Regions from separate parts of the Streptomyces sp. NPDC033966 genome, predicted to be linked through region 2. Evidence: riboswitches for the same ligand, from Rfam matches in the RefSeq annotation. Region 2 holds a riboswitch; the other holds the start of a gene.
What was found. Region 2 has a riboswitch for ZMP and ZTP ahead of ACZ518_RS04485 (serine hydroxymethyltransferase). Riboswitches for the same ligand answer to the same signal wherever they lie in the genome.
Positions count from the first base shown of each region.

Region 1: another riboswitch for ZMP and ZTP. It lies ahead of ACZ518_RS24855 (bifunctional 5,10-methylenetetrahydrofolate dehydrogenase/5,10-methenyltetrahydrofolate cyclohydrolase); the one in region 2 lies ahead of ACZ518_RS04485 (serine hydroxymethyltransferase).

Region 1 is NZ_JBVIRQ010000009.1:57,449-72,145, forward strand. It holds gene ACZ518_RS24785 (TIGR03086 family metal-binding protein) at 1-423, shown strand, start outside; gene ACZ518_RS24790 (aminotransferase class I/II-fold pyridoxal phosphate-dependent enzyme) at 551-1,795, shown strand; gene ACZ518_RS24795 (MBL fold metallo-hydrolase) at 1,841-3,025, shown strand; gene ACZ518_RS24800 (helix-turn-helix domain-containing protein) at 3,022-3,654, opposite strand; gene ACZ518_RS24805 (formylglycine-generating enzyme family protein) at 3,753-4,430, shown strand; gene ACZ518_RS24810 (MazG-like family protein) at 4,441-4,776, opposite strand; gene ACZ518_RS24815 (DedA family protein) at 4,773-5,414, opposite strand; gene ACZ518_RS24820 (MBL fold metallo-hydrolase) at 5,411-6,187, opposite strand; gene ACZ518_RS24825 (hypothetical protein) at 6,298-6,702, shown strand; gene ACZ518_RS24830 (alkaline phosphatase family protein) at 6,961-8,985, shown strand; gene ACZ518_RS24835 (amino acid permease) at 9,061-10,452, shown strand; gene ACZ518_RS24840 (SRPBCC family protein) at 10,495-10,935, shown strand; gene ACZ518_RS24845 (RNA polymerase sigma factor) at 11,042-12,628, opposite strand; gene ACZ518_RS24850 (methyltransferase domain-containing protein) at 12,843-13,604, opposite strand; ZMP/ZTP riboswitch at 13,662-13,764, shown strand; gene ACZ518_RS24855 (bifunctional 5,10-methylenetetrahydrofolate dehydrogenase/5,10-methenyltetrahydrofolate cyclohydrolase) at 13,825-14,670, shown strand.
Region 2 is NZ_JBVIRQ010000001.1:955,803-970,499, reverse strand. It holds gene ACZ518_RS04555 (malate dehydrogenase) at 1-428, shown strand, start outside; gene ACZ518_RS04550 (hypothetical protein) at 565-2,307, shown strand; gene ACZ518_RS04545 (hypothetical protein) at 2,297-2,674, shown strand; gene ACZ518_RS04540 (hypothetical protein) at 2,678-3,595, shown strand; gene ACZ518_RS04535 (carboxymuconolactone decarboxylase family protein) at 3,596-4,120, opposite strand; gene pdxR (MocR-like pyridoxine biosynthesis transcription factor PdxR) at 4,167-5,585, shown strand; gene ACZ518_RS04525 (hypothetical protein) at 6,312-6,560, opposite strand; gene ACZ518_RS04520 (helix-turn-helix domain-containing protein) at 6,901-7,872, shown strand; gene ACZ518_RS04515 (NUDIX hydrolase) at 8,000-8,470, shown strand; gene ACZ518_RS04510 (DMT family protein) at 8,554-9,366, opposite strand; gene ACZ518_RS04505 (hypothetical protein) at 9,464-9,766, shown strand; gene ACZ518_RS04500 (glutathionylspermidine synthase family protein) at 9,773-10,969, shown strand; gene ACZ518_RS04495 (hypothetical protein) at 11,003-11,545, opposite strand; gene rocD (ornithine--oxo-acid transaminase) at 11,692-12,897, opposite strand; ZMP/ZTP riboswitch at 13,015-13,105, shown strand; gene ACZ518_RS04485 (serine hydroxymethyltransferase) at 13,141-14,409, shown strand; gene trpS (tryptophan--tRNA ligase) at 14,659-14,697, shown strand, end outside.

The sequences.
Region 1 (14,697 bases), on a different contig from region 2:
CTGTGGATCCCGCCGCTGGTCACCGAGGGGCGCTCGGTGGCGGAGGTGGGCGACGAGCTCTCCGGCGACCTGCTGGGCGAGGACCCGCAGGCCGCCTGGGACCGGGCCGCCGCCGCCGGGCACGCCGCCTTCGCGGCGCCCGGCGCGCTGGAGCGGACGGTCACTCTCTCGTACGGGCCCACGCGCGGATCGGCGTACTGCTCGGAACTGACGGCGGACTGCGTCGTGCACGCCTGGGACCTCTCGCGGGCCATCGGCGCCGACGACCGGCTGCCCGCCGACCTCGTCGAGTTCTCCATCAAGGAGGTCATGCCGTACGCCGACGGCCTCGCCGCGAGCGGGATGTACGCGGAGCCGCTGGAGGTGCCGGCCGGCGCGGACGCGCAGACCCGGTTGCTGGCCCTCCTGGGGAGGAAGGGCTGAGGGCGAAGCCCGGCGGGGCCGTCACGATTGACGGGCATATCGGCGTAAATAATCGTATAAAGGGCAGGTCGATCGGTGTCGGTGACGGCGGCGGAAGGGCGGGCACGTGTCGGGGATGGCCGAGGGCATGACGGAAGGGCTCGCCGGGCTCTGGCGCCGCCCGGCACCGGAGGGGCGCGGGCCCGTCAGGTACGGTCCCCCCGCCCCCGAGCCGGGCCTGCCGGTCCTGCCGGAGCTGACCTCCGTGCTCGCCGCCGCCGCGGACCGCCCCGCCCCGGAACCCCCCGGCGGCGGCCAGGACCTGCGCGAGGCCGCCTGCCGCCACTGGGCCCGGCGCGGGCTCGCCACCGCCCCCGAGAACGTGGCCGCCGGGCCCGGCGCGCCCGCCCTGCTGCTGGCCCTGCTCGGCGCGTACGGCGGCGACGTGCTGCTTCCCCGTCCGTGTCCCGCCTGGTGGACCCCACAGGTCCGGCTGCTGGGACGGCGGGCCTACCACGTGCCGACCCCGGCGGAGTGCGGGGGCGTACCCGACCCGTACGCGCTGCTGGAGACCGTGCGGCGGGTCCGGGCCGAGGGCGGCGACCCGCGCGTACTGCTGCTGTCGGTGGCCGACGACCCGACCGGGACCGTGCCGCCGCCCGAGATGGTGCGCGAGGCCTGCGAGGCGGCCGAGGCCGCCGGGCTGTTCGTGGTCAGCGACGAGAGCTGGCGCGACACCGTGCACCGGCCGCACGACACGCTGGTGCTGAGCCCCGCCGAGATGCTCCCCGACCGGGCCGCCGTCCTCGTCGACCTCGCCGGAGCACTGCTGCCGGGCGGCTGGCCCGCCGCCGTGGTCCGCTTCCCCGGCACCCCGAGCGGGACCTGGCTCCGCGCCCGCACCCTCGACGTCCTCACCGCCACCGGCGCACTGGTCGCGGGACCCGTCGCGCCGGCCGCCGCGCACGCCCTCGACGAACCCGACGCCGTCGCCGGGCGCGCCTACGCGGCCGCCGCCCTGCACGGCACGGTGGCCGCCGCCGCGCACCGGGTGCTGTTGGCCGCGGGCGCCCTCGCCCGGCCCCCGCAGGCCGGCCGGCACCTGTACGCCGACCTCACCCCGCTGCGCGCGGGCCTCGCCCGGCACGGGGTCGGGGACGCGATGGAACTGGAGGACTGGCTCGGGGCCCGGCTGGGCACGGCCACACCCGGCGGACAGCGCTTCGCCGACGAACTGGGCGCCCCGCGCGTACGGCTGTCGACCGGGCCGCTGCTGGGCGCCACCCCGCAGGAACGGCTCGCCGCGCTGGGCGCCCGGGACCCGCTGACGCTGCCGCAGGTCCGGGGGGCGCTCGACCGGCTCGGGTCGGTGCTCGCCGGACTGGCCGACTGAAGTGCGGCCCGCACCGCCAGGCCGCCGCCGAACGGAGACTTCGCGATGAGGGACCAGCCGGACGCCCCCGTGACGACCGCCCCGCCGGCCGGCGCCCCCCGAGGCGCCGCCACCGCCCTGCCCGGGCATCCGGCCCGCCGCCCGCAGGCCCCCGCCGCGCCCGCCGGACCCCCGCCGGCCCCCGCTCCCGCCGCGCCCGAGCTGGCCCCCGCTCCCGCCGCGCCCGAGCTGGCCCCCGCTCCCGCCGTGCCCGAGCTGGCCCCCGCTCCCGCCGCGCCCCGCCCGCTCGGCGAGCACCGCCTCTGGCCGCGCTCGTTCGCGGACCGGCTGACCACCCCGCTGCCAGGGCTGCGCGCCTTCGCCCGGCTGGCCCGCGAGGGCGCGTTCCGGCCCGGGGCGGAGGGGCTGAGGGGGATCCCCGACCTGCCGTACGAGCGCGCCCCGCTGCCGGCGGTGCCCCCGGGCGCGGTGTCCGCCACCTGGGCCGGGCACGCCAGCTGGGTGCTCCGGACCGGTGGCCTGACGGTGCTGACCGACCCCGTGTGGTCCCGGCGGATCCTGGGGACCCCGGCGCGCGTGACCCCCGTCGGGGTGCCGTGGGAGGAACTGCCGCCCGTGGACGCCGTGGTGATCAGCCACAACCACTACGACCACCTCGACGCCCCCACCCTGCGGCGGCTGCCGCGCGACACCGCGCTCTTCGTCCCGGCCGGACTCGCCCGCTGGTGCCGCCGTCGGGGCTTCACCCGGGTGACGGAGCTCGACTGGTGGGAGTCGGCCGAACTGGGCGGCGTACGCTTCGAGTTCGTCCCGGCGCACCACTGGTCCAAGCGCTCCCTCCTGGACACCTGCCGCACCCTGTGGGGCGGCTGGGTGCTCACGGACACGGCCCACGGCCGGAAGGTGTACTTCGCCGGCGACACCGGCTACGGCCACTGGTTCACGGAGATCGGCCGCCGGCACCCGGGCATCGACCTCGCCCTCCTGCCGATCGGCGCCTACGCCCCGCGCTGGTGGCTGCGCGACGTGCACGCCGACCCGGAGGAGGCCGTACGGGCCTGCCTGGACCTCGGCGCCCGCAGGATGGCCCCGATGCACTGGGCCACCTTCGTGCTGTCGGCGGAGCCCGTCATGGAGCCCCTGCACCGCGCCCGCGCCGCCTGGGCCCGCGCCGGGCTGCCCCGTGAGGACCTCTGGGACCTCCCGATCGGCGCCTCCCGCAGCTTCTAGGCCGTGCGGTCCGCCTCCGCCTCCGCCCTGGCCTTCGGCTGCGCGACCACGTGCATGCGCTCGCCCTGCTTCCCGAAGAGGCTGAGGATCTCCACGGGCCGCCCGTCGGCGCTGCCGAACCAGTGCGGGGTGCGGGTGTCCCACTCGGCGGCCTCGCCGGGGCCGAGGACCAGATCGTGCTCGGCCAGCACCAGCCGCAGCCGCCCGGTCAGCACGTACAGCCACTCGTAGCCCTCGTGCGTGCGCAGGTCCGGGTCCGCGCCCCGGTCCGGGATGACCATCTTGTACGCCTGGAGCGGGCCCAGGCCCTGGGTCAGGGCCACGGACGTCCCGCCGTGCGGCATCGCGCGGGGCGTCATCCGCACCCGGGGATCGCCCACCGGAGGCGCCCCGACCAGATCGTCCAGGGCCACCCGGTAGGCACGGGCGAGCGGCAGCAGCAGCTCCAGGCTCGGCCGCCGCTGCCCGGACTCCAGCCGGGACAGGGTGCTCCTGGAGATCCCGGTCTCCTCGGACAGCGCGCCCAGGGTGAGGCCGTGCCGGTCCCGCAGCCGCCTGAGCCGCGGACCCACCCCGTCGAGGACGGCGCGGTGGGAGGAGGGTCCGTGCGTGTCCGGGCTGGCATCCATGCGGGCATTCCACCCCACCGTCCCGGGAACGGCAACAGGGTTGCCGTTCCCGTCGCAGCGGGCACCGGACGGGCACCGGAGGCTAAGATCACCTCCCCATGGACCCGAGTGCGGAAATCCGGATGATCACCGTCCCGCCGGGACGGGTGACCCTGTCCGACCGGCGGACGCGGCGTAGCTGGACGGTCGGGCTGGAGCCCTACCGGCTGGCCGCCTTCCCGGTCACCCAGGCCCTGTACGCCCGGATCACGGGCGAGCGGCCGGGCAGTGCCCGGGGGGACCGGCTGCCCGTCGAGGGCGTCTCCTGGTGGGACGCCGTCCGGTTCTGCAACGCCCTCTCGCGCCACGAAGGGCTCACCCCCGCCTACGGCATCGGCACCGAGGACGGCGGGGCCGTCGAGTGGGACGCCACCGCCGACGGCTACCGGCTGCCGACCGAAGCCGAGTGGGAGCACGCCTGCCGCGCCGGGACGGACGGCCCGCACTACGGCCCCCTCGACGAGATCGCCTGGTACCGGGGCAACTCCGGGGAGGCCCTCCACGAGGTGGGCGGCAGACTGCCCAACGCCTGGGGCCTGCACGACATGCTCGGCAACGTCTGGGACTGGTGCTGGGACGTCTACGACGCCGAGGTCTACGGCGAGTACCGGGTCCTGCGCGGCGGCGGCTGGTTCGACGAGCACTGGTCCTGCCGCGCCTCCGCCCGCCGCCGCAGCCACCCGACGTTCCGGGTCGACGACGTGGGCTTCCGCCTCGCCCGCTCCGCCGCGCGCTGACCCGGCCGGCTCAGGACGGCCCCTCCGGCAGGAAGCGGGCCGACTTCAGGGCCAGTTGCCCCGCGAAGTAGGCCGGCGCGTCGGGCCGCATCCGGGCCAGTGCCACCATCCCGGTGATGATGACGTCGCACACCTCGTCGTGCACGTCGTCCCAGCTGTGCGAATGCCCCTTGCGCGGATTGCTCCCCGTCGCGCCGATCACCGCCTGCGCGGCCTCGCCGAACTCCTCCCCGATCTTCAGCACTTGCAGCACATGGCTGTGCGGAGGATGCACCCCGCGTGCGGCGGCGGCCGCCTCGAAGCGGGCGGCGAGCGCGCGGACCGTGTCCCAGCAGGCGGAGTTCACGGCCGGACCCTGCCCGCCCGCAGCCGCCGCCACACCCCCGGAGCCACGCTGATCAGCAGCGCCACGCCCACCGCCAGCACCACGCCCTTCCACGGCTCCGAGAACAGCGAGCCGCCCAGGATCCCGATCAGCCCGTACGTCGTCGCCCACGCCACGCAGGCGGGCGCGTCGCCCCGGGCGAACCGGCGCAGCGGCAGCCCGCCCAGCAGGCAGGCCAGCATCACCGGGATCCGGCCCGCCGGGACCAGCCGCGACAGCACCAGCACCAGCACTCCGTGCTCGTCGAGCCCCCGCCGCGCCCGCTCCAGCCGCTCCGGCTCGGCCCGCCCCCGCAGGGACTCCAGCCACCGCGAGCCGCCCCGCGAACGCACGCCGCGCGACCCCAGCCAGTACAGGGCGACGTCCCCGGCGAACGCGGCCAGCGCGGCCACCGCGATCACCAGCAGCACCCCGAGGGGCAGCGACCGCTGGTGGAACGCCACCACCGCCGCCGAACTCACCAGCGCCCCCGTCGGGATCACCGGCACCAGCGCCCCCAGCGCCACCAGCACGAACAACGCCGGATAGCCCACCGCCTGCTGCGTGGTCTCCGGCGGCACCCGGCCCACCACCTCCGCCGCCACCCGCCACCGCGTCACGGCAGCAGCACCCGCTCCCCGTGCCCGGGGACCCGTACCGTCACCTTCGGCGCGAGCTGCCCCGCCCGCCGGGCGAACTCCCCGCCCGGCGCGTGGAACTCGTGCGGCCGCACCGCGTCCATCCCGATCGGCCAGTACGTCCCGTAGTGCACCGGCACCGCCGCCGCCGGAGCCAGCTCGGCCAGGGCCCGCGCCGCCCGCTCCGCGTCCAGGTGCCCCGGCCCCAGGTACGGCCCCCAGCCCCCGACCGGCAGCAGCGCCACGTCCACCGGTCCGACCTCCTCGGCCATGGTGTCGAACAGCCCGGTGTCCCCGGCGAAGTACGTGCGCGCCTCCCCCTGGACCACGTACCCCAGCGCCGGCGCCCGCTGCGGCCCGAACGGCAGACGGCGCCCGTCGTGCCGCGCGCTCACCGCCCGTACCCGTACGCCGTCCCGTACGCCGACCTCCTCGCCCGGGACCACCTCCGTCACCACCAGCCCCCGCGTCCCGGCGAGCCGGGCCAGTCCCGGCACCGCCCGGCGCGCCCCGCGCGGCACCACCAGCCGGGTACCGGGCGCCAGCAGCGCCAGCGACGGCAGGTGCAGATGGTCGGCGTGCAGGTGCGAGACCAGGACCACGTCCGCCTCCGCCGCCTCGGGCGGGGGCACCGCCCCGCGCCGCCGCCGCAGATGCGCGAGCCGCCGGGCGAACAGCGGATCGGTCAGCACCCGCACCCCCGAGTCCCGTACCGCACACGTGGCATGACCCCACCAGGTGATCTCCACAGCCACCCCGGCCCCCTTCCCTCCGGCCAGCCTAGGACGATCCCTGCCCGCCCGCGCGGAAGCAGAACCCGGCGCCCCCTCCTCCCCGGGCCCGGATCGGAGTAGGGTCGGGCGCCATGGATGCGCTGCGCGTGGCCGCGATCGCCAGCCTGGCCCCGCTGGAGGAACTCGACGCCGACCCCTTCGCCGTGGACACCCGCGGCCAGCACGCCATGTGCGCGCGATGGGCCGCCGAGCAGGGGTACGTGGTGACCCGGCAACTGCTCTTCTACGGGCTGCGTACCGACCACTGCGGGCTGTGGCGCGACGTGGACGCCGGACAGGTCGACCTGTTCGTCGCCCCCAACCGCCGGGTCCTGGCCCGGGCGCTGCGCTCCGTCGAGGAGTTCACCGCCGAGTGCGAGCGGCGCGGCGTACGGCTGGAGACCGCCGGGACCGAGGAGCCGGCCTACACCTCCGCCATGAAGGCCGAGGTGCACCGCCGGCTGTCCATGCCGACCGCCGGCTACGACGGCACCTGATAGGGAGGCCCGGTACGACGGAACCCGGTACGACGGCACCCGCCGGCCCCCGGCCCGCCGCGTCCCGTACTCCCGTGCGCCACCCGTGCCGACCGGCCGGCCCCGCCGCCCTGTGCGACGCTGGCAGAGGGGACCGCGGGCCGGGCGCGGGCCGGGGAGCGAGGCGGGTGCGGCGTGTGGCGGGAGCGGTTGCGCTGGCGGGCCGTGGGCGGGGCACTGGTCCGCGTGGTGCTCGTCTGGGCGGCGTCCACCCTGACCATGCTCGTGCTCGCCGGCATCCTGCCCGACTTCCGCCTGCAGTCCGCCGACGGTGCCAGCCTCACCCGCATCGGGCTGACGGCGGCCTGGGGCGCCGGGGCCTTCGGCCTGCTGAGCGCGCTGGTGTGGCCGGTCCTGGTACGGGCCCTGCTGCTGGTGCCGGCCCTCGTCCTCGGGCTCCTCGTCTTCTTCCTCAACGGCTCGCTGCTGCTGATGGCCCTCAGCCTGATCCCCGCCGGGCGGGGCGCGGCGGTCGCGCCCGAGACGGCGGTGGTCGTGGCCGCCGCGATGTCCGCCGTGGCCTCGGCCACCTCCACCGCCCTCGCGGTCCGCGACGACGAGGCGTACCGGCGCCGCCTGTACCGGCTGGCCGACCGGCGCCGCCGCCGGTTCGGGGCGCCCCCCGGCGGCAGCCCCGGGCTGGTCTTCCTCCAGCTCGACGGAGTCGGGTACGAGGCGCTGCGCCGGGCGGCGGCCGAGGGGCTGATGCCCACCGTGGCGGGCTGGCTGGAGCACAGCCACCGCGTCATGCCCTGGCACACGGACTGGTCCAGCCAGACCGGCGCCAGCCAGCTCGGCATCCTGCACGGCTCCAACTTCGACGTCCCGGCGTTCCGCTGGTACGAGAAGGACACCGGCGAGGTGATGGTCTGCAACCGGCCCACCAGCGCCGCCGAACTCCAGCGCCGGGCCGTCGGGCGGACCCGTGACGGCGGGCTGCTCACCCTGGACGGTGCCAGCCGGGGCAACCTGTTCAGCGGGGGCGCGGACCAGCTGGCGCTGGTGCTGTCCGTCGCGGCCCGGCGGGGCCGCGCCAACCGCTCCCGCGCCGGCTACTTCGCGTACTTCTCCGACCCGGCCAACGCCGTGCGCACCGCGCTGTCCTTCGTCGCCGAGGTGGGCCGCGAGATCGGCCAGTCGCTGCGCTCACGGCTGCGCGGGGACCGTCCCCGGGTGGCGCGCGGCGGGCTCTATCCGCTGATCCGGGCCTTCGCGACGGTGGTCGAGCGGGACGTGGTGGTCGCCGCGGTGATCGGGGACGTGCTCGCGGGCCGCGCCGCCGTCTACGCGGACCTGGTCGCCTACGACGAGGTCGCGCACCACTCGGGCCCGCACGGCCGGGACACCGACCGGGTGCTCGCCCGGCTCGACCGGAGCGTCGCGCTGATCGCCCGGGTCGCCGAGCACGCCCCCCGGGAGTACCGCGTCGTGCTGCTGTCGGACCACGGCCAGAGCCCCGGGGAGACCTTCCTCGGCCGGTACGGGCTCAGCCTGAAGGACCTGGTCCGGGCGGGCTGCGGGCTGCCCGTCTCGCGCCGGGCCGGCCGCACCCGCAGCGGTGCCGAGGCCCGCGCGGCGGTGCTGGCGGCCCTGCACCGGCCGGTGGAGGAGGAGGCGGAGGAGGCCCGTCCGGGGCCGGGGCCCGGTCCGGTGGTGCTGGCCTCGGGCAACCTCGGGCTGATCTCCTTCCCGGACCTGCCGGGACGGGCCTCGCGGGCGCGGATCGAGCGGGCGCACCCCGCACTGCTGCCCACCCTGGCCAACCACCCGGGCGTGGGCTTCCTGCTGGTGGACGGGGAGGTGCTGGGCCCGGACGGGGCGGTGGCGAGGCTGGACGTACCCGGGGAGGCGGAGGCGCTGCTGGCCCCCTTCGGGCCGGGGGCGGCGGGGGCCGTGCGCCGGACGGACTCCTTCCCGCACGTGGCCGACATCATGGTCAACTCGGCGTACGACCCGGAGACCGGTGCCGTGCACGCCTTCGAGGAGCAGATCGGCTCGCACGGCGGGCTGGGCGGGGAGCAGGCCCACCCCTTCCTGATGTGGCCGACCGCGCTGTCGGAGCCGGACCCGGAACCGGTGGGCGCCGAAGCCGTGCACGCGGTGCTGCGCCGCTGGCTGCGCGAGGCGGACGGCCCCCAGGTCCCGCTGGCCCCGGCGGCCCCGCGGGAGGATTACCGGCCGGAGGCCCCTACAGACGGAATCCTTCCTTCCGGGCAGGTCCCCGCGCCGGACGAAACCCGGTGATTTGGCGCCCACTTCGCGGTGGTCAACCATGTGTTGACCTGCCCAGCATGTGAGACAACCAGAGGCGCACCACCGATGACCAGCACCGCAGCCCCGCCCGCCGAAGTCGCAGCACCCCCGCGGGCCCCCCGCCAGGAAGACCGGCACGCCCGCCGCTTCGGCCTCCCGGTCGCCGTCTGCCTGGTCATGGGCAACGTCATCGGCGGCGGGATCTTCCTGCTCCCCGCCTCGGTCGCGCCCTTCGGCACCATCAGCCTCCTCGCCTTCGCCGTCCTGACCCTCGGCGCGATCGCCCTCGCCCTCGTCTTCGGCCGCCTCGCCCGACGCCACCCGCAGACCGGCGGCCCGTACGTGTACGTGCGCGCCGCCTTCGGCGACTTCGCCGGCTTCCTCGCCGCGTACAGCTACTGGATGACCGCCTGGGTCTCGAACGCCGCGCTCGCCGTGGCCTCCGTCGGCTACCTCGCGGTGCTGTTCCCGGCCGTCGGGGAGCACCGGTGGACCATGTGCCTGGCCGCCCTGGCCGTGCAGTGGCTGCCCGCCCTCTCCAACCTGGCCGGCACCCGGTACGTGGGCGCCGTCCAGGTGGTCGCGACCGTCCTGAAGCTGGTCCCGCTGCTGCTCGTGGCCGTGGGCGGGCTGTTCTTCTTCGACCCGGCGAACCTCGGCCCCTTCCAGGCCACCGACCAGAGCCCCGTGGGGGCGGTCTCCGCCTCCGCCGCGATCCTGCTCTTCAGCTACATCGGCGTCGAGTCCGCCGCCGTCAGCGCGGGCGAGGTCCGCGACCCGGCGCGCAACGTCGGCCGGGCCACCGTCCTCGGCACCGTCGGCGCCGCCACCGTGTACCTGCTCGGCACCCTGTCGGTCTTCGGCCTGGTCGCCCACGAGAAGCTGGTCTCCTCCCAGGCCCCCTTCACGGACGCCGTGAACGCCGTCTTCGGCGGAACCTGGGGCGGCACCCTCGTCGCCGGAGCGGCCGTGGTCTCGATGCTCGGTGCCCTCAACGGCTGGACCCTGCTCAGCGCGCAGACCCCGTACGCGGCCGCCAAGGACGGGCTCTTCCCGAAGGCCTTCGAGAAGAAGCAGCGCGGTGTCCCCGTCGTCGGCGTCGTCGTCACCGTCGTCCTGGCCTCCGCCCTCACGGTCTACAACTACACGGCGGGCTCCGCGCGCGTCTTCGAGGTCCTCGTCCTGGTCACGACCTTCACCGCGACCGTCCCCTACCTGCTCTCCACCGCCGCCCAGCTCTACTTCCTGGCCTCGGGCCAGGCCGGGCGGGTGCGGCGCGGGCAGCTGGTCCGCGACGCCGTCCTCGCCGGCACGGCCTTCGCCTTCTCGATGTGGCTGGTCGCCGGGTCCGGCTACGCGGCCGTCTACCAGGGCGTGCTGTTCCTCTTCGCGGGCGTCCTCGTCTACGCGCTGATGGCCGCCCGCAAGCGCCGCGCGGCCGGTACGGCCGCGGAGTAATTTGGAAGGAAAGACCGGCCAGGGGGGCTCCGAGGTGTCGCCATGTCCGCGATCAGCAACACCATCGACATCGACCGCAGGCCCGAGGACGTCTTCGCCTACGTGACGGACCCCACGCACCTGCCCGAGTGGCAGGACAGCGCCGTGGCCGCCGTCCCCATGGGCGACCTGCCCGTGCACGTCGGATCCAGGGTCGCCATCACCCGCCAGTTCGGCAAGCGGAGGATCCCCACCACGGTGGAGTTCACCGAGCTCGACCCGCCGCGGAGCTGGCACATCCACGGCGTCGACGGGCCGGTCCGGCCCGACGTGCGCGGCAGGATCGAGCCCCTCGACAACGGGACGCGCTCACGCGTGACGCTGTCCGTCGACTTCGAGGGCCACGGCCTGGGCCGGGGCCTGGTCCCCCTGGTGGTGAAGCCCAGGGTCCGCAAGGAGATGCCGCGCAGCGAGGAGAAGCTCAAGCACCTCCTGGAGCACTGACCGCCGAGGAGACGCGGAACACGCGGAACACGCGGAACACGCGGAAAACACGGAGGCCCGCGCCGTCACGGCGCGGGCCTCCGGTGTGTCCGTTACCGGGAGCGGATCAGTCCAGGTAGTCGCGCAGGACCTGCGAACGCGACGGGTGGCGCAGCTTCGACATGGTCTTGGACTCGATCTGGCGGATGCGCTCACGGGTCACCCCGTACACGCGGCCGATCTCGTCCAGCGTCTTCGGCTGCCCGTCGTTGAGGCCGTAGCGCATGGAGACCACGCCCGCCTCACGCTCGGAGAGCGTGCCCAGGATCGACTGGAGCTGCTCCTGGAGGAAGGTGAAGGACACGGCGTCGGCCGGCACGACCGCCTCGGAGTCCTCGATGAGGTCACCGAACTCGCTGTCGCCCTCCTCACCCAGCGGGGTGTGCAGGGAGATCGGCTCGCGGCCGTACTTCTGGACCTCGATGACCTTCTCGGGGGTCATGTCGAGTTCCTTGCCCAGCTCCTCCGGGGTGGGCTCGCGGCCCAGGTCCTGGAGCATCTGGCGCTGCACACGGGCGAGCTTGTTGATGATCTCGACCATGTGGACGGGGATGCGGATGGTGCGGGACTGGTCGGCCATGGCACGCGTGATCGCCTGGCGGATCCACCAGGTCGCGTACGTGGAGAACTTGAAGCCCTTGGTGTAGTCGAACTTCTCCACCGCGCGGATCAGACCGACGTTGCCCTCCTGGATCAGGTCCAGGAAGAGCATGCCGCGGCCGGTGTAGCGCTTGGCCAGCGAGACCACGAGGCGGAGGTTGGCCTCCAGCAGGTGGTTCTTGGCGCGGCGGCCGTCCTCGACGAGGATCTCCAGCTCGCGCTTGAACGCGGGCTTGTGGTCCTCCTCCTCTTCGAGCTTGTACTCGGAGAACAGGCCCGCCTCGATGCGCTTGGCGAGCTCGACCTCCTGCTCGGCGTTGAGGAGCGGCACCTTGCCGATCAGCTTCAGGTAGTCCTTGACGGGGTCGGCGGTGGCACCGGCCACCATGACCGTCTGCGCCGGGGCGTCGTCCTCGTCCTCGTCGGACAGGACGAAGCCCTGGCCGGCGGCCTTGGGCGCCTCCTCCTCGGCCTCGTCGGCGAGGTCCTCGACGGCCCAGTCCTCGCCCTCGGCGGCCGGGGTCTCGGCGTCGTCGGCGTCCTTGGCACCGGCCTTCTTGGAGGCGGCGGTCTTCTTGGTGGCCGTGGTCTTCTTGGCGGCGGCCTTCTTGACCACGCGCTTCTTCGGCTCGGCGGCGGCCTCGGCCGACACCTCCTCCGACGCGGCGGCCGACGGAGCGGATATCGCCGCGGCGGCGGCCGGGGCGGCAGCGGTGGCGGAGGCCTTGCGCGCGCCGATGGGGCGCGGCGGGGCCACGGCCTTCTTCGTCACGGTGCGGGCCGGGGCGGCAGCTGCCTTGCGGGGCTTCTTGGCAGCAGCCTTCGTGGCGGGGGCGGCGCTGACGTGGAGGGCGACACCCTCCTCGTCCAGGACCTGGTTCAGGCTGCGCAGGACCCGCTTCCACTGGTCCACCGGGATGCGGCCGGCCTCGAAGGCCTGGCGGACATCGTCACCGTTGATGTGACCCTGCTCGCGGCCGCGCTCGACGAGCGCGACCAGGGCCTCGGATTCGGCGATCTCCGGAGGGAACGTACGGGACGGGCTGAGCGACACAAGGAGCCTCTCGTTGCGAACAGATAAGGAGTGGGCGGGACATCATCGCGCGGACTCGGGAAACAGACCGAAGCGGGTCTGTATTCCGGGGCCGCGCGAGGACACCTGTCGGTTCATCGCCTGCCCGAGTCGATTCGTTACGCGCTGAATTGAGTGACCTGCGCCACGCTGTGGCCGCGCAACCGATCCGGCGTGGATCCGTCCGCACCTCGGATCACTCCTTCTTGCGGGCCTCGATGAGGAAACGGGCGGTGTGCGCGACGAACGGACCCTCGCGCTCGATCCGTTCGTGGAGCTCGCGCAGCCGGTCCCGGTACTGCCCGACCGTGAAGCCGGGAACCATCCAGATCACCTTCCTCAGGAAGTAGATCACGGCACCGATGTCGTGGAACTCCGTACGCAGCCGCTCGGAGCGCAGGTCGGTGATCTCCAGGCCGGCCCGGGCGGCGTCGGTGACCGCGTCGTCGGGGTGGCGGGCCCGGCGGACCTCCTCCGGCTGCGGGCCGAGGAAGTACTCGACGAGCTCGAAGACGCTCGCCGGACCCACCTGCTGCGACAGGTAGGTGCCGCCCGGTGCCAGCACCCGGGCGATCTCGTCCCACCAGATGGTCACGGGGTGCCGGCTGGCGACCAGCTCGAAGGCCCCGTCCCCGAAGGGCAGCGGCGGCTCGTCGGCGTCCGCCACCACCACCGCGCCCAGCGGGTGCAGCAGCCGGGTCGCCCTGTCGATGTTCGGCGGCCAGGACTCCGTGGCGGCCATCAGCGGGGGCAGCGGGCCCGCTCCGGCGAGCACCTCGCCCCCGCCGGTCTGGATGTCCAGGGCCGAGCGGACGGTGGCCAGGCGCTCGCCCAGCAGCCGCTGGTAGCCCCAGGAGGGCCGCTGCTCGGTCGCGCGGCCGTCGAGCCAGGAGAAGTCCCAGCCGTCGACGGAGACGGATTCGGCCTCGGCGACGAGATGGTCGAAAGTGCGCGTCATGTCTCGATCGTCCCAGCTCCGGCCCCCGTCATCCACCGGATATGTCGACTACAGTGGGCCCCGGGCCGTGACTGGCGTTCGGGTGGATCACCACCGGGGAGCGGCCCGGCGTCGTCCCGCAGGGGCCGTACGCCGTCTGCCGCGCGCCTGGGCGAACCGCGATCCGCAGCGACGTTCAGGAGACCCCGTGACGACTGCCCCCACCGCCACCGCCCAGCTCATGGACGGCACCGCCCTCGCCCGCCGCGTGTCGGAGCGGACCGCCGCCCTCGCGGCGAAGATCACCGAGCGCACCGGCACCGCCCCCTGCCTGGCCACCGTCCTCGTCGGCGAGGACCCCGCTTCCGTGACCTACGTCAAGATGAAGCAGAACCGCTGTGCCAAGGCCGGGATCACCTCCCGCCACGTGGAGCTGCCGGCCGGGACCACCACCGAGGAGCTCGTCGCCGCGATCACCGCCCTCTCCGAGGACCCGGAGATCAGCGGCATCCTGCTCCAGCACCCCGTCCCGCACCACATCGACGAGCGCGCCGCCTTCGAGGCCATCGCCCCCGGCAAGGACGTCGACGGCGTGACCATGCACTCCTTCGCCGCCATGGGCTTCGGCCTGCCCGGCTTCGTCTCCTGCACCCCCGGCGGCATCATGCGCCTGCTGGAGGAGTACGACGTGGACCTCACCGGCAAGCACGCCGTCGTCGTCGGCCGCAGCGCGATCCTGGGCAAGCCCGCCGGGATGCTGCTGCTGGAGAAGAACGCCACCGTCACCTACTGCCACTCCCGCACCCAGGACCTGCCCTCGATCGTGCGCCAGGCGGACGTCCTGGTCGCCGCCGTCGGCAAGGCCGAGTTCATCCGGGGCGAGGACATCAAGCCCGGCGCGGTCGTCCTGGACGCCGGCTACAACGAGGGCAACGTCGGCGACGTCCACTTCGAGTCGGCCGCCGCCCGCGCCTCCCTCATCACCCCGGTGCCCGGCGGCGTCGGCCCGATGACCATTGCGGTCCTCCTGGAGCAGACCGTCCAGGCCGCAGCGGCCCAGGCCGGGCTGGACCTCGCGGAGCTCTGAGGCGATCATCTTGTGGCGCGGCCCCGC
Region 2 (14,697 bases):
ACTCGGCGACCCAGTACCCGGACATCTTCCACGCGGAGATCGCCGGCAAGAACGCCGCCGAGCTCGTCAACGACCAGGCGTGGCTCGCCGACACCTTCATCCCGACCGTCGCCAAGCGCGGCGCCGCGATCATCGACGCCCGTGGCGCCTCCTCGGCCGCCTCGGCCGCCAACGCCGCCATCGACCACGTCCACACCTGGGTCAACGGCACCGCCGCGGGCGACTGGACCTCGATGGGCATCCCGTCGGACGGCTCCTACGGCGTCCCGGAGGGCATCATCTCCTCCTTCCCCGTCACCACCAAGGACGGCAAGTACGAGATCGTCCAGGGCCTGGACATCAACGAGTTCTCCCGTGCGCGCATCGACGCGTCCGTGGCGGAGCTCGTCGAGGAGCGCGACGCGGTGCGCGAGCTCGGCCTGATCTGATCCACCCGTCCTGACCAGGCGCTTCACCCGAAGGCCTGACCGGTACGAATCCCGAAGCGCCCCGGCCAAACACGGCCGGGGCGCTTTGGCGTGAAAGCACCTGTCCAACCCTGTAGGCGGAAAATAAGGTCGGCCGGTGACCGACCACCTGATTCCCCCTCAGTCCGGCGGCGGTGACGCCGGAGCGGACCCGTACGGCGGCCGTGCGCCGGTACACCCCTCCGTCAGCGAGGCCGGCCGCCTCCTGTGCGCGGGAACGTACCTGGACGCGGCGTACCGCGATCGGGTGATCGACGAACTGTTCGTCCACGAGGAGCGGATCGCCGCCCCCTCCTACGGCTTCGACGCCACCCGGGTCCTCGCCCACGCGCTGCGCGCCCGCCGCATCGAGCTCGCCTGGGCCGCCGGGGTCATCGGCGCCTGGTTCGCCGGGTCCCTGCTGACCGGCTGGCAGCTCACCCTGCTGCTCATCCCCTTCCTCCAGCTGAGCCTCGCCAACTGGCTGCGCGCCCGCCGCAACCGCCTGGTGCGCTTCCTGGGCCTGGTGCTGCGCATCTACACCTGGGTGTGGCTGGTCTTCGTCGTCCTGACGATCTGGTCCGCCACGACCGGCAGTTTCACGGCGCTCGGCACGCTCCTCGACGTCTTCTCCTTCTTCTCCCGCGACGCCGCCTACGCCGCCGCCGGCATGGCGCGTCCCGGAACGACCGGCTCCCTGAGCGCGGGGCTGACGCCCCTCGTCTTCGCGGCCCTCGTCGCCGTCGTCGGGCTCCAGCGCGGCCACGCCGCCCGCATCGTCCTCAGGGAACTCTCCCCGTCCCGGTACGCCGACCGGGCGAACGACCCCGCCGAGGCTTCGCAGAGCCCCCGCTTCGCCCGGGTCCGCGCCCGGATCCGCGGCGAACAGCACGCCCCGCTGGTCATGTACAACATCAACGCCCCGTTCACCGGCGCGGGGGAGGCGTTCCGGCCCTGGCAGCTGTCCGTGGAACTGCGCCCCCGCGAGGACCTCGCCCCCGGCCGGAAGCCGCAGCCCGTCACCAACGCGCACATCGTGGGCCGCATCACCCCGCTGCTGCACGCCCTGCGCGAGCCCTCCCCGCACGGCTCGCGGGAGGCCCAGGAGGCCGTACTGGACCGGCTGCGCGAGCTGTCCGTCGACGAATGCGTGTTCCTGCCGGCCGTCGGCCTCCCGCACCGGGACGCGGCCCCGCTGTCCCCCGCGCAGTTCGCCGAGCACCGCCTTGGAGCCATGGAGGAGGGCGGGGAGCGGCGCCGGCACTTCCTGCGCATCCGGGTCGGCGGCTGGGACGAGAACCTCGTCGTCACCGTCTTCGTACGGGTCCACACCCAGGGCGGCATGCTGATGCTGGAAGTCGCCCCGCACGTACTGCTCCCCGTACGGGCCGGTTTCCAGAACGCCGACGCGGCCGCCCAGCGGCTGCTGAACAACAACTGGTTCGGCAAGGCCGTCGACGCGCTCGCCGCGACCCCCGGCTCGTTCGCCGCCTCCGTCGCCACCCTGGGCCGCGGATACCTCAGCTGGAGCCGGATCGCCACCGGCGGCCACGGCGGCGCCCGCCCCGAGGGGCCCGAGATGTCGGTGCGGGAACTCGCCGCGATGGACGACGGCTCCCTCTTCCACCTCATGGACCTCGACCGGTACCTGAAAACGATTCAGGACCGGGTGGTCGGCGGGGTTACCGTCGCCCTGCACGAAGCCGGCTGGCACACCGAGGAGTTCGCGCGGCGCGCGGTCACCGTCGCCGAGGGCGGGGTCTACATCCAGTCGATGAACCACAGCGCGGCCAGCTTCGGCGGCAGCAACAACACCAACACCATCGGTACGAGCGGCAAGGGGAGCAGCGGTGGGAATTGACGACGACGCGCGTGGGATCCGGATCGGCGACGTCCACGGCAGCGCCTTCAGCTTCGGCGGCAGCGACAACACCAACACCGTCCACCACCACGACGGCGGTACGCAGGACCGGGTGCCCGGCGCCGAGGAGCTGCTGGAGGCCGTACGCGACCTGCGTGCCGCCCTCGTGCGGCTGCCCCGCAGCCCCGAGCGCTCGGAGCTCGACGCCGAACTCGACGAGGCGGCCGGGGCGCTGGAAGGGGCCGAGGAGATCCGGCCCGGCCTGCCCGCGCGGCTGCGCGGGGCACTGGAGCGGTGGGCCCCGCTGGTGGAGACGCTGAGCGCGGCCACCGCGCTCGGCGGGCTGCTCGCCTCGCTGGGAGGCTGACCGGTGTCCTCGTCCGACGGCGCCCGCTGGGACCCGCAGTCGCAGCGGTGGGAGTGGGGGCCGGCTCCGGCGCGGGGGGCGGGGCCTCCGGCCACGCCGCCTCCGGCGCCTCCGGTCTCCCCGCAGCCGCCGACCGCGCCGACCGTGCCGTCCCTGCTGCCCACGACGCCCCCGCAGACCGCCCCCGGGTACCACGAACCGTGGCCCCCGATGCCGTCCGCGCCCGTGCCCCCGCCGCCCCCGCCGGGCGGCCCGGGCGGCGGGCAGCAGTGGCGCACCCCGGTGCTGGTGGGCCTGGCGGCGGCGGTCGTGGGCGGTGCCGCGGTGGCGGCGTGGATGCTGCTGGGCGCCGGGGACGGCGCGGGAAAGGCCGCGCGGCCGCCGGCGTCCCCGTCGGGGCAGCAGACGGCCCCGGAGCCCGGCCCCTCCTCGCCCGCGTCCACGAGCCCGTCGCCGACGGCGCCGAGCCCGTCGCCGAGCACCGGCGCCGGCCACACCGTGGTGCACAACGAGAACGGCTTCTCCGTCGCCGTCCCCAACGGCTGGGAGCCCAGCACCGACGAGACGGGCAGCGGCTACTTCTACCGCCGGCCCGGGGACCGCAGCGCCCTGCTCCAGATCTTCCGGGTCACGGAGAGCAGCGCCATGGGCTCGTGCACCCTGCTCCAGATCTCCTCGGACCAGCTGAAGGCGAACCCCGGCTACCGGCAGATCTCCATCGAGCCGACCGCCGGGACCGGCTGCGAGCTGGTCTACGAGTACGACAGCTCGGAGTCGAACGGCCGCCGCCGGGGCATGGAGCGGATCGTCACCACCCCGGACGGCCGGCGGTGGGCGCTGCTGGCGGCCGGACCGGCCGCCGACAGCACGGCGACGCGCACGCACCTGACGGCGGCCCTGGAGTCCTTCCGCCCCGACTGATCAGGCCTTCTTCACCGCCGGGGTGTAGTGCCCCGGGGTCTTGCGGGTGGTGACGCCGATCCGGTTCCAGACGTTGATCGTCGCGATGACGGCGATCAGCTGGGCCAGCTCGGCCTCCTCGAAGTGCTTCGCGGCCCTCGCGTACACCTCGTCGGGCACGAAGCCGTCCGTCAGCACGGTGACGGCCTCGGTCAGCTCGATCGCGGCCAGCTCCTTCTCGGTGTAGAAGTGCCGCGACTCCTCCCAGGCGCCGAGCAGCAGGACGCGCTCGACGCTCTCGCCGGCGGCGAGCGCGTCCTTGCTGTGCATGTCCATGCAGAAGGCGCAGTGGTTGATCTGGGAGGCGCGGAGCTTGACGAGTTCGACGAGGCTCGGGTCCAGGCCCTTCTTGGCCGCGATCTCCAGTCCGATGACGGCCTTGTAGACCTCGGGGGCGAGCTTGGCGAACTGCATGCGGGGAGCGTGCTCGGCGGCGAGTTCGGCGGTGTCGGCGGTGTCGGTGCGGGTTCCGTTCTGGTTGCTCATGTCCCAACCGTAGGGGCGGGGCGGCCCGCCGGTATGGTCCATGTTCATGACTGGATCGTGGGCCACTTTCGGAGCCGACCTGCACCTCGACCTCGCCGCGGCGGCGGGGGTCCGGGGCCTGCGGGCGGCGCTGACGGAGGCGCTGCGGGAGGCCGCGCGCAGCGGGCGGCTCGCGCCCGGGACCCGGCTGCCGTCCTCGCGTTCCTTCGCCGCCGACCTGGGGATCGCCCGCAACACCGTCGCGGAGGCGTACGCGGAACTCGTCGCCGAGGGCTGGCTGACGGCCCGCCGGGGTTCGGGCACCCGGGTCGCGGAGCGGGCCAGGGTGCGCAGGGCCGCCGGCGGCCGGCAGGCCGTACGCCGCCCCGCACCGCGGGGGCCCGCGTACAGCCTGGTCCCCGGCTCCCCGGACCTGGGCGGCTTCCCGCGCGGGGCGTGGCTGGCGGCGGCCCGGCGGGCCCTGACCGACGCCCCGAACGAGGCCTTCGGGTACGCCGCCGACGCGCGCGGCCGGCCGGAGCTGCGGGAGGCCCTCGCCGGGTACCTGGCGAGGGCCCGCGGGGTGTACGCGGACCCGGACCGGATCGTGCTGTGCGCCGGCTTCGCGAACGCGCTCCAGCTCCTCGGCCGGGTGCTGCGGGGGCGCCGGGTGCGGGAGGTGGCGGTGGAGGGGTACAGCCTCGACGTGCACCGGGACCTGCTGACCGGCGCCGGGCTGGCGACCCGCCCGCTGTGGGTGGACGAGGCCGGGGCCCGCACCCCGGACCTGGCCGGGTTCGGCCCCCGCACGGGCGCGGTGCTGCTGACCCCGGCGCACCAGTTCCCGACCGGCGCGGCCCTCACCCCCGCGCGGCGGGCGGCGGCCGTGGACTGGGCGCGGAGCACGGGCGGGGTGATCCTGGAGGACGACTACGACGGGGAGTTCCGCTACGACCGCCAGCCCGTCGGCGCGCTCCAGGGACTGGACCCGGACCGGGTGGTGTACCTGGGCACCGCCAGCAAGTCCCTGGCCCCGGCGCTGCGGATGGGCTGGATGGTGGTCCCGCCGGACCTCCTGGAGGAGGTGCTGGCGGCGAAGGGCGTGGTCGACTGGACGTCGAGCGCGCTGGACCAGCTGACCCTGGCGGAGTTCATCACCTCCGGGGCGTACGACCGCCACGTGCGCGGCATGCGCCTGCGGTACCGGCGCCGCCGGGACGAGCTGGTGGCCGCGGTGGAGGGGCGGGTCCCGGTGTCCGGCATCGCGGCCGGGCTGCACGCGGTGCTGGACCTCCCGCCGGGCACGGAGCGGTCCATCGTCCAGGCCGCGGCCTGGCAGGACCTCGCGCTGGAGGGCCTCGCGCGGTTCCGCCACCCGGACTCGGGGATGCCGGCGCGCGAGGCCCTGATCGTCGGCTACGGCACCCCGTCCACGAGCGCCTGGACCCCGACGCTGTCCGCGCTGACCGCCGCGCTCCCCTCCTGACGCGCCGCCGCCTTCTTCACGCGCCGCTCGCGCGGCTCGGCGCCGGGGCGCCTCCCCGGCTTCGCGCCGCTGCGATGGCCTCCGGCCATCGGACCCGGGGCGGGTCCGGTTCGGGCGGCCGGCGCCGGTCCGGGGCGGGGCCGGTTCGGGCGGCCGGCGCCGGTGGTCGTGTGCGGGTGGTGCGCACCGGGCTTCCTGGAGACTGGCGACCGCCCTCCCCCTCAGCCCGCTGCGGGGCCGTCCGGCACGGCTGAAAGCGGTCTCAAAGCCACGACCTGGAAGCCGGCGGGGCTGAGGTGGCCGCTGTACCGCTTCCAGCGAATCCCGACCTCCGTACCCCCGTATTTCTCGTCGAGCGGACGCATGCCGGATTCATGCCAGCCGTCGTGTCGGTACCTGCGTCCGCAGGTGGCGGAGTCATTCACCCACCCCTCATACCGGGGCTCTTCCATCGGATAACGGCGAATGGCCGCTACGTGGTGAGGCCGCAATTTCACCCATGCTCCACACTGTGCGGGGCGCTCCGTGTTGACGCTGTTGAGCACGACTGGCACCGATGGACTCCGACTCTCGCTAACACGACTTCAAGCATTTGCTTGAGAACTCTCGGACTGACTCCGAGCTGTGCGGCTATCTGTAGGTAGGTCTCGCCGTCCCGCAGGCGCTTCCTCAGCTTGTCTTCATGGGCGGCGATGTAGTTGCGCTGTTCCCGCGCCTCTCCGGCGCTCATCCTGGGCACTGGCCGTGCTCACCCTGGCCCGGAAGGGTGCCGCTCAGACTGCCGACTGCGGACAGGAGAGAAGGGAACACAACCAAAATCGCGTCACTCGTCCGCTGGTATGGGTCGTCGTACTCGTCGGCGTCCAGACGCTTTTTCGCCTGCATGGTCATCCACCCGATGCGAAGCAATTCAAGGAATTCCGGGGTGGACTCGAATTCCTCTTCTGCGCCTACGCTCGCTCCCTCTTCGCCCATGCGTCGCTCACCTCCCCGTCCGGGTTCCGCCTGAGTCCGGCTTCAACCGCCCGCAGTACGTCCTGCGTGGGCCGCGTGCAGCCCCTGCGGGGCACCCGATCCGGCACGTCGGCCCAGGCGGGGAACGGGTCTTCAGGGCACGGCCTCAGCCGGTAGAAGCCGCCTGCCGCTATCGCGTGGTCCAGCTCCGCCACACTGTGCGCCGCCATCAACCCTCGCCGTCCCCTCAGGTGTCACTGCTCGTGTCATCGATGGTTGATGTGACGAACGGTCACGCGGGAGTTGACCGGCGTTGACTACTCTGGAAATCCACCGGTCAACCCCTGCGTGATGAGGCGCGATGCGTGACGACTTCGCCGATCTTGCCCGCCGTGCTCTGCACGACAACGGCTACTCCATGAAGGCCGCCGCGCATGCCATCAACTACGACCCCGCCTACTTGTCCCGAGTCCTCAACGGGAAGCAGCAACCGTCACGCAAGCTGGCCAGCGCCCTGGACGATCTTTTGGGTACCGGCGGGGCTCTGGCCGGTACCGTGCTGGACTCTGACGACCACTCTCGGGTGTCCCACAGTGTGGAGAACCCCTCACGACTGGATGCCGGCACCGTTGACGCGTTGGCCGGTGTGCTTGGCGCCTACCGCAGGCTGGACGACTCGGTGCAACCCAAGTCGATCATTCCCACAACTCTCCTTCAAATGAAGGAAGTTACCAGGATGCTGAAGGGTGCCCGAGGTCCGCATCGCAATCGACTGGCGGCCGTGGCGTCAGAGTTCGTCCAGTTCGGCGGCTGGATGCTCGCCCAAGATCGGCAGGACGTGCGAGCGGTAGAACTCCTCAACGATGCAGTCGAGTTGGCCGATGAGATCCGGAACGGCACGCTCGCCGCACAAGCACTCAACTTCAAGGGCTACCTTGCCCGCCAGCAAGGCAGGCCCGAAGGCATCGCCCGCTGGTACACGGCAGCGGCATTCACGCCCGGTGCCCACCCCGCGCAGAGGCTCGGGGACATGTTGCAGGCTGCCGCTGGACTGGCAGAGCTGGGGGAACATGACGACGCACTGCACATGGTCGACAAGGCGGAACGACTGACGGATACCGCTGCTGCCCTTCCCCCACCGGAGACGGCTTACTGGCTCACGCCGGAGTTCAACCGCCTGAACATGGGCCTTGCGAATATGGGGCTCGGCCGGTACGCGGATGCAGTGGACCACATCACGGCGGGACTTGAGGGACTGCCGCCGGAGCTGAGAAACGCCCCTTGGACGCAGGAACACCGGGACGCCCTGAAACGGGCACTGGCCGCTCGCTGAATGATCGCTACGCCTGAGAATCGCGGGCGCCCAAATTCCCAGCGGCTCTTGGCCCGACCCCTCGGCCGGCAGTGATAGAGCTTCGGCGAGGTGTGGAAGACCGCCCGCCCCGTGGAAGGGTGAGCCCATGGCGCGGACCGAGTACTACGACGACCCGAACGCCCCGAGGCCCAACAGCATGGTCGTGGCGGCCTCGGCCGTCGTGACCGATGACCAGGGCCGCATCCTGCTTCAGCGCCGCCGGGACAGCGACCTGTGGGCACTGCCGGGCGGCGGAATGGACATGGGCGACTCGCTGCCCGGCGCGGCCGTCCGCGAGGTCAAGGAGGAGACCGGGCTCGACGTGGAGATCACGGGCCTCGTCGGCACGTACACGGACCCCAGGCACGTCATCGCGTACAGCGACGGCGAGGTACGGCGACAGTTCAATGTGTGCTTCCGGGCGCGCCTCATCGGAGGCTCGCTGGCCATCTCGGACGAGAGCACGGAACTCCGGTTCGTCGAACCTGGCGAGCTGGACGCGCTACCCATGCACCACACCCAGCAGCTACGGCTCCAGCACTTCCTGGAGGGCCGGCCGACGCCCTACCTCGGCTAGCGGGCAGCACCCGTGTGCCTGGCGCGCCGGCTGCCGAGCTGGTCAGCCCCCCGGCCCCTGGACGGGGAGCGGCCCGGCCGGGGTTACGGTTCGCCGAAGCGGGACAGGGCCAGGGAGCCGGCCACGGCCACCGCGAAGCCGGCCACCGCCAGCCACGTCAGGCCCTCGCGGGTGCGGTCGCCGAGCCAGGCCACGCCCACCACCGCCGGGCCGATCGTCTCGCCCAGCACCAGGCCCGCCGTCGCCGCCGTGACCGAGCCGCGCTGCAGGGCGGAGGTGAGCAGCAGGAACGCCGCCGCCCCGCCCAGCAGCAGCGCGTACAGCGCCGGGTTGCGCAGCTCCCGCAGTGAGACGGAGTCGATGAGGCGGACCGCCACCTCCACCACTCCGAAGCCCGTCCCCGACGCCAGCCCGAGCACCAGCGCGCGCGAGCCGTCCGGCAGCCGCCCCGCCACCGCGCCGGCCACCAGCACGAGCCCCGTGACCAGCAGCAGGCCGAGTTTCAGCGCGAGCGTGCCCGTCCCCGACCCCTCCTCACCGGAGGCCAGCCCGAGCATCAGCAGCCCCGCGCACACCACCCCCACCGCGCCCCACTCCAGCCGCGACAGCCGCACCCGCAGCAGCCGGGCCGCGACCACCGCCGTCACCGCCAGGCTGGCGGCCAGCGCGGCCCCCACCGCGTAGATCGGGACGTTCCGCAGGGCGATGATCTGGAGCACGAAGCCGACCGCGTCCAGCCCCAGCCCGGCCAGGTACCGCCACTGCCGCACCGCCCTCAGGAACAGCGCGGCGTCCACCCCCGAGCCGGCCCCCGGCCCCGCCGCCGCCCGGGCCGCCACCGCCTGGAATACGGACGCCGTACCGAAACAGACCGCCGCACCCAGCGCACAAACCATCCCAACCAGCACGAACCGACTCTAGGTCACCATCGTGACAAGGGTGTGACGGCGGCCGGATTCCATCCCCCCGCGCCCCCGCTCTAGGGTGCAGGCCATGGATACCGGCAACACGACCAGACGACGCATGCGCTCCGGCGCGGTCGCCCTCGGCGGCATGGGCCTGCTCGCCGCCACCCTCGTGGCCTGCGGGAGCAGCGACGAGCCCGACAAGCGCTGCGCCTCCCGCAAGACGCTGGACCACCTGAACTCCAAGGAGTGCAAGAGCGGCGGCACCGGCTCGTACTACTACGGCGGCTCCGTCCGCAACGGCAAGGTGACCGGCGGCAGCTTCGACAAGTCCGCCGTCACCCGCGGCGGCATCGGCGGCCACAGCAGCTCCGGCTCCTCCGGCGGCTGAGCGCACATGCAGCGGCACACCATCGAACCGCGCCCCGACTGGCAGAAGACCGTCGAGGAGCAGGGGCTGATCTACCCCCTCACCCGCTACCCCGACGACTCCCTGCGCCCCTACTGGGACGAGAGCGCCTACTACTCCTTCTCACTCCCCGAGGTCGAGGCGCTGGAGGAGGTGGTCGAGGAACTGCACGCCATGTGCCTGGCCGCCGCCGCGCACATCGTCGACAACGACCGCTTCGCGGACCTCGGCATCACGGACCCGAAGCTGGCCGCGCTGATCACCGAGTCCTGGCGCCGGCGCGCCGAACAGCCCTCCCTCTACGGCCGGTTCGACCTGCGCTACGACGGCACCGGCGAGCCCGCCAAGCTGCTGGAGTACAACGCGGACACGCCCACCTCCCTGGTGGAGGCCGCGAGCCCGCAGTGGTTCTGGATGGAGGAGCGCTTCCCCGGCGCCGACCAGTGGAACTCCCTCCACGAGCGGCTCGTCGAGGCCTGGCGCCGCCAGGCCGAGCTGCTGCCGCCGGGCCCGGTGCACTTCGCGCACTCCGAGACCGACGAGCTCGGCGAGGACCTGATGACGGTGGCCTACCTCCAGGAGACCGCCGAGCAGGCCGGGCTGGAGACGCACGCGCTGTCGGTCGAGACGATCGGCTGGGACAGCCTCTCGGGCAGGTTCGTGGACGAGAAGCTCCGCTTCATCCGCGGCTGCTTCAAGCTCTACCCGTGGGAGTGGCTGGTCACCGACGAGTTCGGCCCGCAGGTGCTGGGCACCTACGACCACGGCGGCGGCTCGGGCACCACCGCCTGGATCGAGCCGCTGTGGAAGATGCTGCTCGCCAACAAGGCACTGCTGGCGATCCTGTGGGAGCTCTTCCCCGAGCACCCCAACCTGCTGCCCGCCTACCTCGACGGCCCCCGCGAGCTGGCCGGAACCTGCGGGTACGCCGCCAAGCCGCTGCTGGGCCGGGAGGGCGCCGGGGTCACGCTGCACGAGGCGGGCGGGGAGGGCGAGCCCTTCGTCCCGGCCGAGGGGGAGACGTACGTCTTCCAGGCGCTGGCCCCCCTGCCCGACTTCGACGGCAACCGCGTGGTGCTCGGCGCGTGGGTCGTCGAGGAGGAGGCGGCGGGGCTGGGCATCCGGGAATCGGCGGGGCTCGTCACGGACGAGTACGCCCGCTTCCTGCCCCACGTCATCCTGTAGGGCCGTCAGGGCCGTCAGGGCCGTCAGGATCCGTCAGTTGTCGCCGCAGTAGCTGTCGAAGGACGTCTCGGCCCCCGACTTCCAGCCGAGCCAGTAGGACTTGGAGTGGTCCTGGCTCGTGTCGGGCTGGGCCGGGACGTCGCAGTTCGACCGTGACGCCGCCTTCATGCCGGCCAGGTGCCCGTCCGCGTAGCCCTTCTGGAACTCGCTGGAGTCCCCGGTCGAGGGCGTGGACCCCGCGACCTTGCAGTTCACGAAGACGGGGGACTGGTCCTCGTTGACCGCGAGGACGGTGTACTCGACGTTCTTCTGGAACCGCTGGACCCGGAAGTTGCCGTCGGCGTCGATGTCCAGCGGTTCGGTGGACTCGCCGTCGTTGAGGGTGCGCGGGGGAGTGAACCCCTCGCCGGTGATGACGACGAACCGCCCTTGCGGGTCGGGTGTGACCGTGCAGCTGGCGGCGGGAACCGCCGCCGGGGCGGCGGCGGCCGGTGCGGCGAGGGCGGCGGCGCCGCCGAGGGCGACGGAGGACGCCAGGAAGCCGCAGAGCACGGGGTGTCGGTTGCGTCGGTGCATGGGGATGCTCCCATCGGAGGGTCGGGCCCGGGATCGGCGGGGCGCGCACCCGTACGGGGTCCTCCCATCGTCCGGCGGGCCGCTGCCGGTGTCCACCGCAGCGGCGGGCACGGCCGGCGGACCGGCCGCACCCGCCCTTCCGGCCGCTACGCGGAGAGCACCGACCGCAGCTGGTCCAGCCCCCAGTCCAGGTCCTCCTTGGAGATCACCAGCGGTGGCGCGATCCGGATCGTCGAGCCGTGGGTGTCCTTCACCAGGACGCCGAGCTCCATCAGCTTCTCCGAGACCTCGCGTCCCGTCCCGAGCGCCGGGTGCACGTCCACGCCCGCCCACAGCCCGCGACCGCGTACGGCGGTCACCGAGCCGCCGCCGACCAGCAGGTTCAGCTCCCGGTGCAGGTGGTCGCCGAGCTCCGCGGCGCGCTGCTGGTACTCGCCGGTGCGCAGCATCGCGATCACCTCCAGCGCGACGGCGCAGGCGAGCGGGTTCCCGCCGAAGGTGGACCCGTGCTCGCCGGGCCGGAACACCCCGAGCACGTCCCGGTCGGCGACCACGGCCGACACGGGCACGACCCCGCCGCCGAGCGCCTTGCCGAGGACGTACACGTCGGGCACGACGCCCTCGTGCTCGCACGCGAAGGTCCGGCCCGTGCGGCCCAGGCCCGACTGGATCTCGTCCGCCATGAACAGGACGTTCCGCCGGCGCGTCAGTTCCCGTACGCCCGCCAGGTATCCGGCGGGCGGGACGAGCACCCCCGCCTCGCCCTGGACCGGCTCCAGCAGCACGGCCACGGTGTTGGCCGTGACGGCGGCGTCGAGCGCGGTCAGGTCCCCGTACGGGACGATCTCGAAACCGGGCGTGTAGGGGCCGTAGTGGTCGCGGGCCTCGTGGTCGGTGGAGAAGGACACGATGGTCGTCGTACGGCCGTGGAAGTTGTTCGCGGCGACGACGATCTTGGCCTGGCCGTCGGGGACGCCCTTGACCTCGTACCCCCACTTGCGGGCCGTCTTGACCGCCGTCTCCACGGCCTCCGCGCCCGTGTTCATGGGCAGCACCATCTCCTTGCCGCACAGCGCGGCGAGTTCGGCGCAGAAGTCGGCGAAGCGGTCGTGGTGGAAGGCGCGGGAGGTGAGGGTGACCCGCTCCAGCTGTGCGCGGGCGGCGTCGAGCAGCCTGCGGTTGCCGTGGCCGAAGTTGAGTGCCGAGTACCCGGCGAGCATGTCGAGGTACCGGCGGCCCTCCACGTCGGTCATCCACGCCCCGTCCGCCGAAGCGACGACGATCGGCAGGGGGTGGTAGTTGTGCGCGCTGTGTTCGTCGGCGGAGCGGATGGCATCAGCAGTTCTCGACACGGGGTCTCCGATCGTCCGTCTGGCTGGTGGCGCGGGTGACGTGGGTGACGTCATTTGTATCGTCGCTCGGATCGTGGAACCGGAAACCTCCCCGGTGCCGCGCCCGCTATGGTGTTCGGTACGCACGGCGACTGGCGTACGGAGAACCAACTCCGGGGGAGTCGTGCGCGCACGACCGCACACAGGGCCGCTCGCCTGGGCCTCGCGGGGACGAGAATCGACATCGACCCCGGAGGAGCCGCGATGACCGCGCACCGCCAGCCCGCCCTGTACGCCACCGACCCCGAGCTCGCCTCGCTCGTGTCCGCCGAGGAGACCCTCCAGGCGGAGACCCTGCGGCTGATCCCCAGCGAGAACTACGTCTCCGCCGCGGTGCTGGAGGCCTCCGGCACCGTCCTGCAGAACAAGTACAGCGAGGGCTACCCGGGCCGCCGCTACTACGAGGGCCAGCAGAACATCGACCGCGTCGAGGCCCTCGCGATCGAGCGGGCCAAGGGCCTGTTCGGGGTGGACCACGCCAACGTCCAGCCGTACTCCGGCTCGCCGGCCAACCTGGCCGTCTACCTGGCCTTCGCCGAGCCCGGCGACACGGTGATGGGCATGGCCCTGCCGATGGGCGGCCACCTGACGCACGGCTGGGGCGTCTCGGCCACGGGCTCCTGGTTCCGCGGCGTCCAGTACGGCGTCCGGCCCGACACCGGCCTCGTCGACTACGACGCGGTGCGGGCGCTGGCCCTGGCCGAACGCCCGAAGATCATCTTCTGTGGCGGTACGGCCCTGCCCCGCACGATCGACTTCGAGGCCTTCGCCTCCATCGCGGAGGAAGCCGGCTCGATCCTCGTCGCGGACGTGGCCCACATCGCCGGCCTGATCGCGGGCGGCGCCCACCCCTCCCCGGCGGGCCACGTGGACGTGATCTCCACGACCACCCACAAGACCCTGCGCGGCCCGCGCGGCGCGATGCTGATGTGCCGGGAGGAGCACGCCAAGGCCATCGACAAGGCGGTCTTCCCGGGCCTCCAGGGCGGCCCGCACAACCAGACGACGGCGGGCATCGCGGTGGCACTGCACGAGGCCGCGCAGCCGTCCTTCGTCTCGTACGCGCACGCGGTCGTGGCCAACGCGAAGGCACTGGCCGCGGCGCTGCTGGAGCAGGGCTTCGACCTGGTCTCGGGCGGCACGGACAACCACCTGATCCTGATGGACCTCACGGGCAAGGACGTCCCGGGCAAGGTCGCGGCGAAGGCGCTGGACCGGGCGGGGATCGTGGTGAACTACAACACGGTGCCTTTCGACCCGCGCAAGCCGTTCGACCCCTCGGGGATCCGGATCGGCACGCCGTCGCTGACGTCGCGGGGCCTGACCGCCGGCCACATGCCGGTGGTGGCGGACTGGATCTCCCGCGCGGTGGACGCCGCCGCCAAGGCCGACGAGCGGGCCCTCGCCGTGATCCGCTCCGAGGTCGCGGACCTCATGGCGGCCTTCCCCGCCCCGGGGCTGCCCCTTTCCTGACGCGGGGCAGGTCCCCCACCCGCCCTTCCACCGTTCCTCCCCCAGCTACCGCTGGGAGGTACCCGCAGGGGCTCCGCCCCGGACCCCGTTGCGCTCAAACGCCGGCGGGCTGGATCCGCGCAGCGAATCCAGCCCGCCGGCGTTTGAGGCGCTGGGGGTCCGGGGGCGACCGGTTCCGCCGACGGAGTCCGCCGCACGGGACACGGCCCGCCGGGCGGAGGGGCATCGGGCAGGTGGAAGAATGGGGGCATGGCTTCTGACCGTCCTCGCGCGCTCTCCGGCATCCAG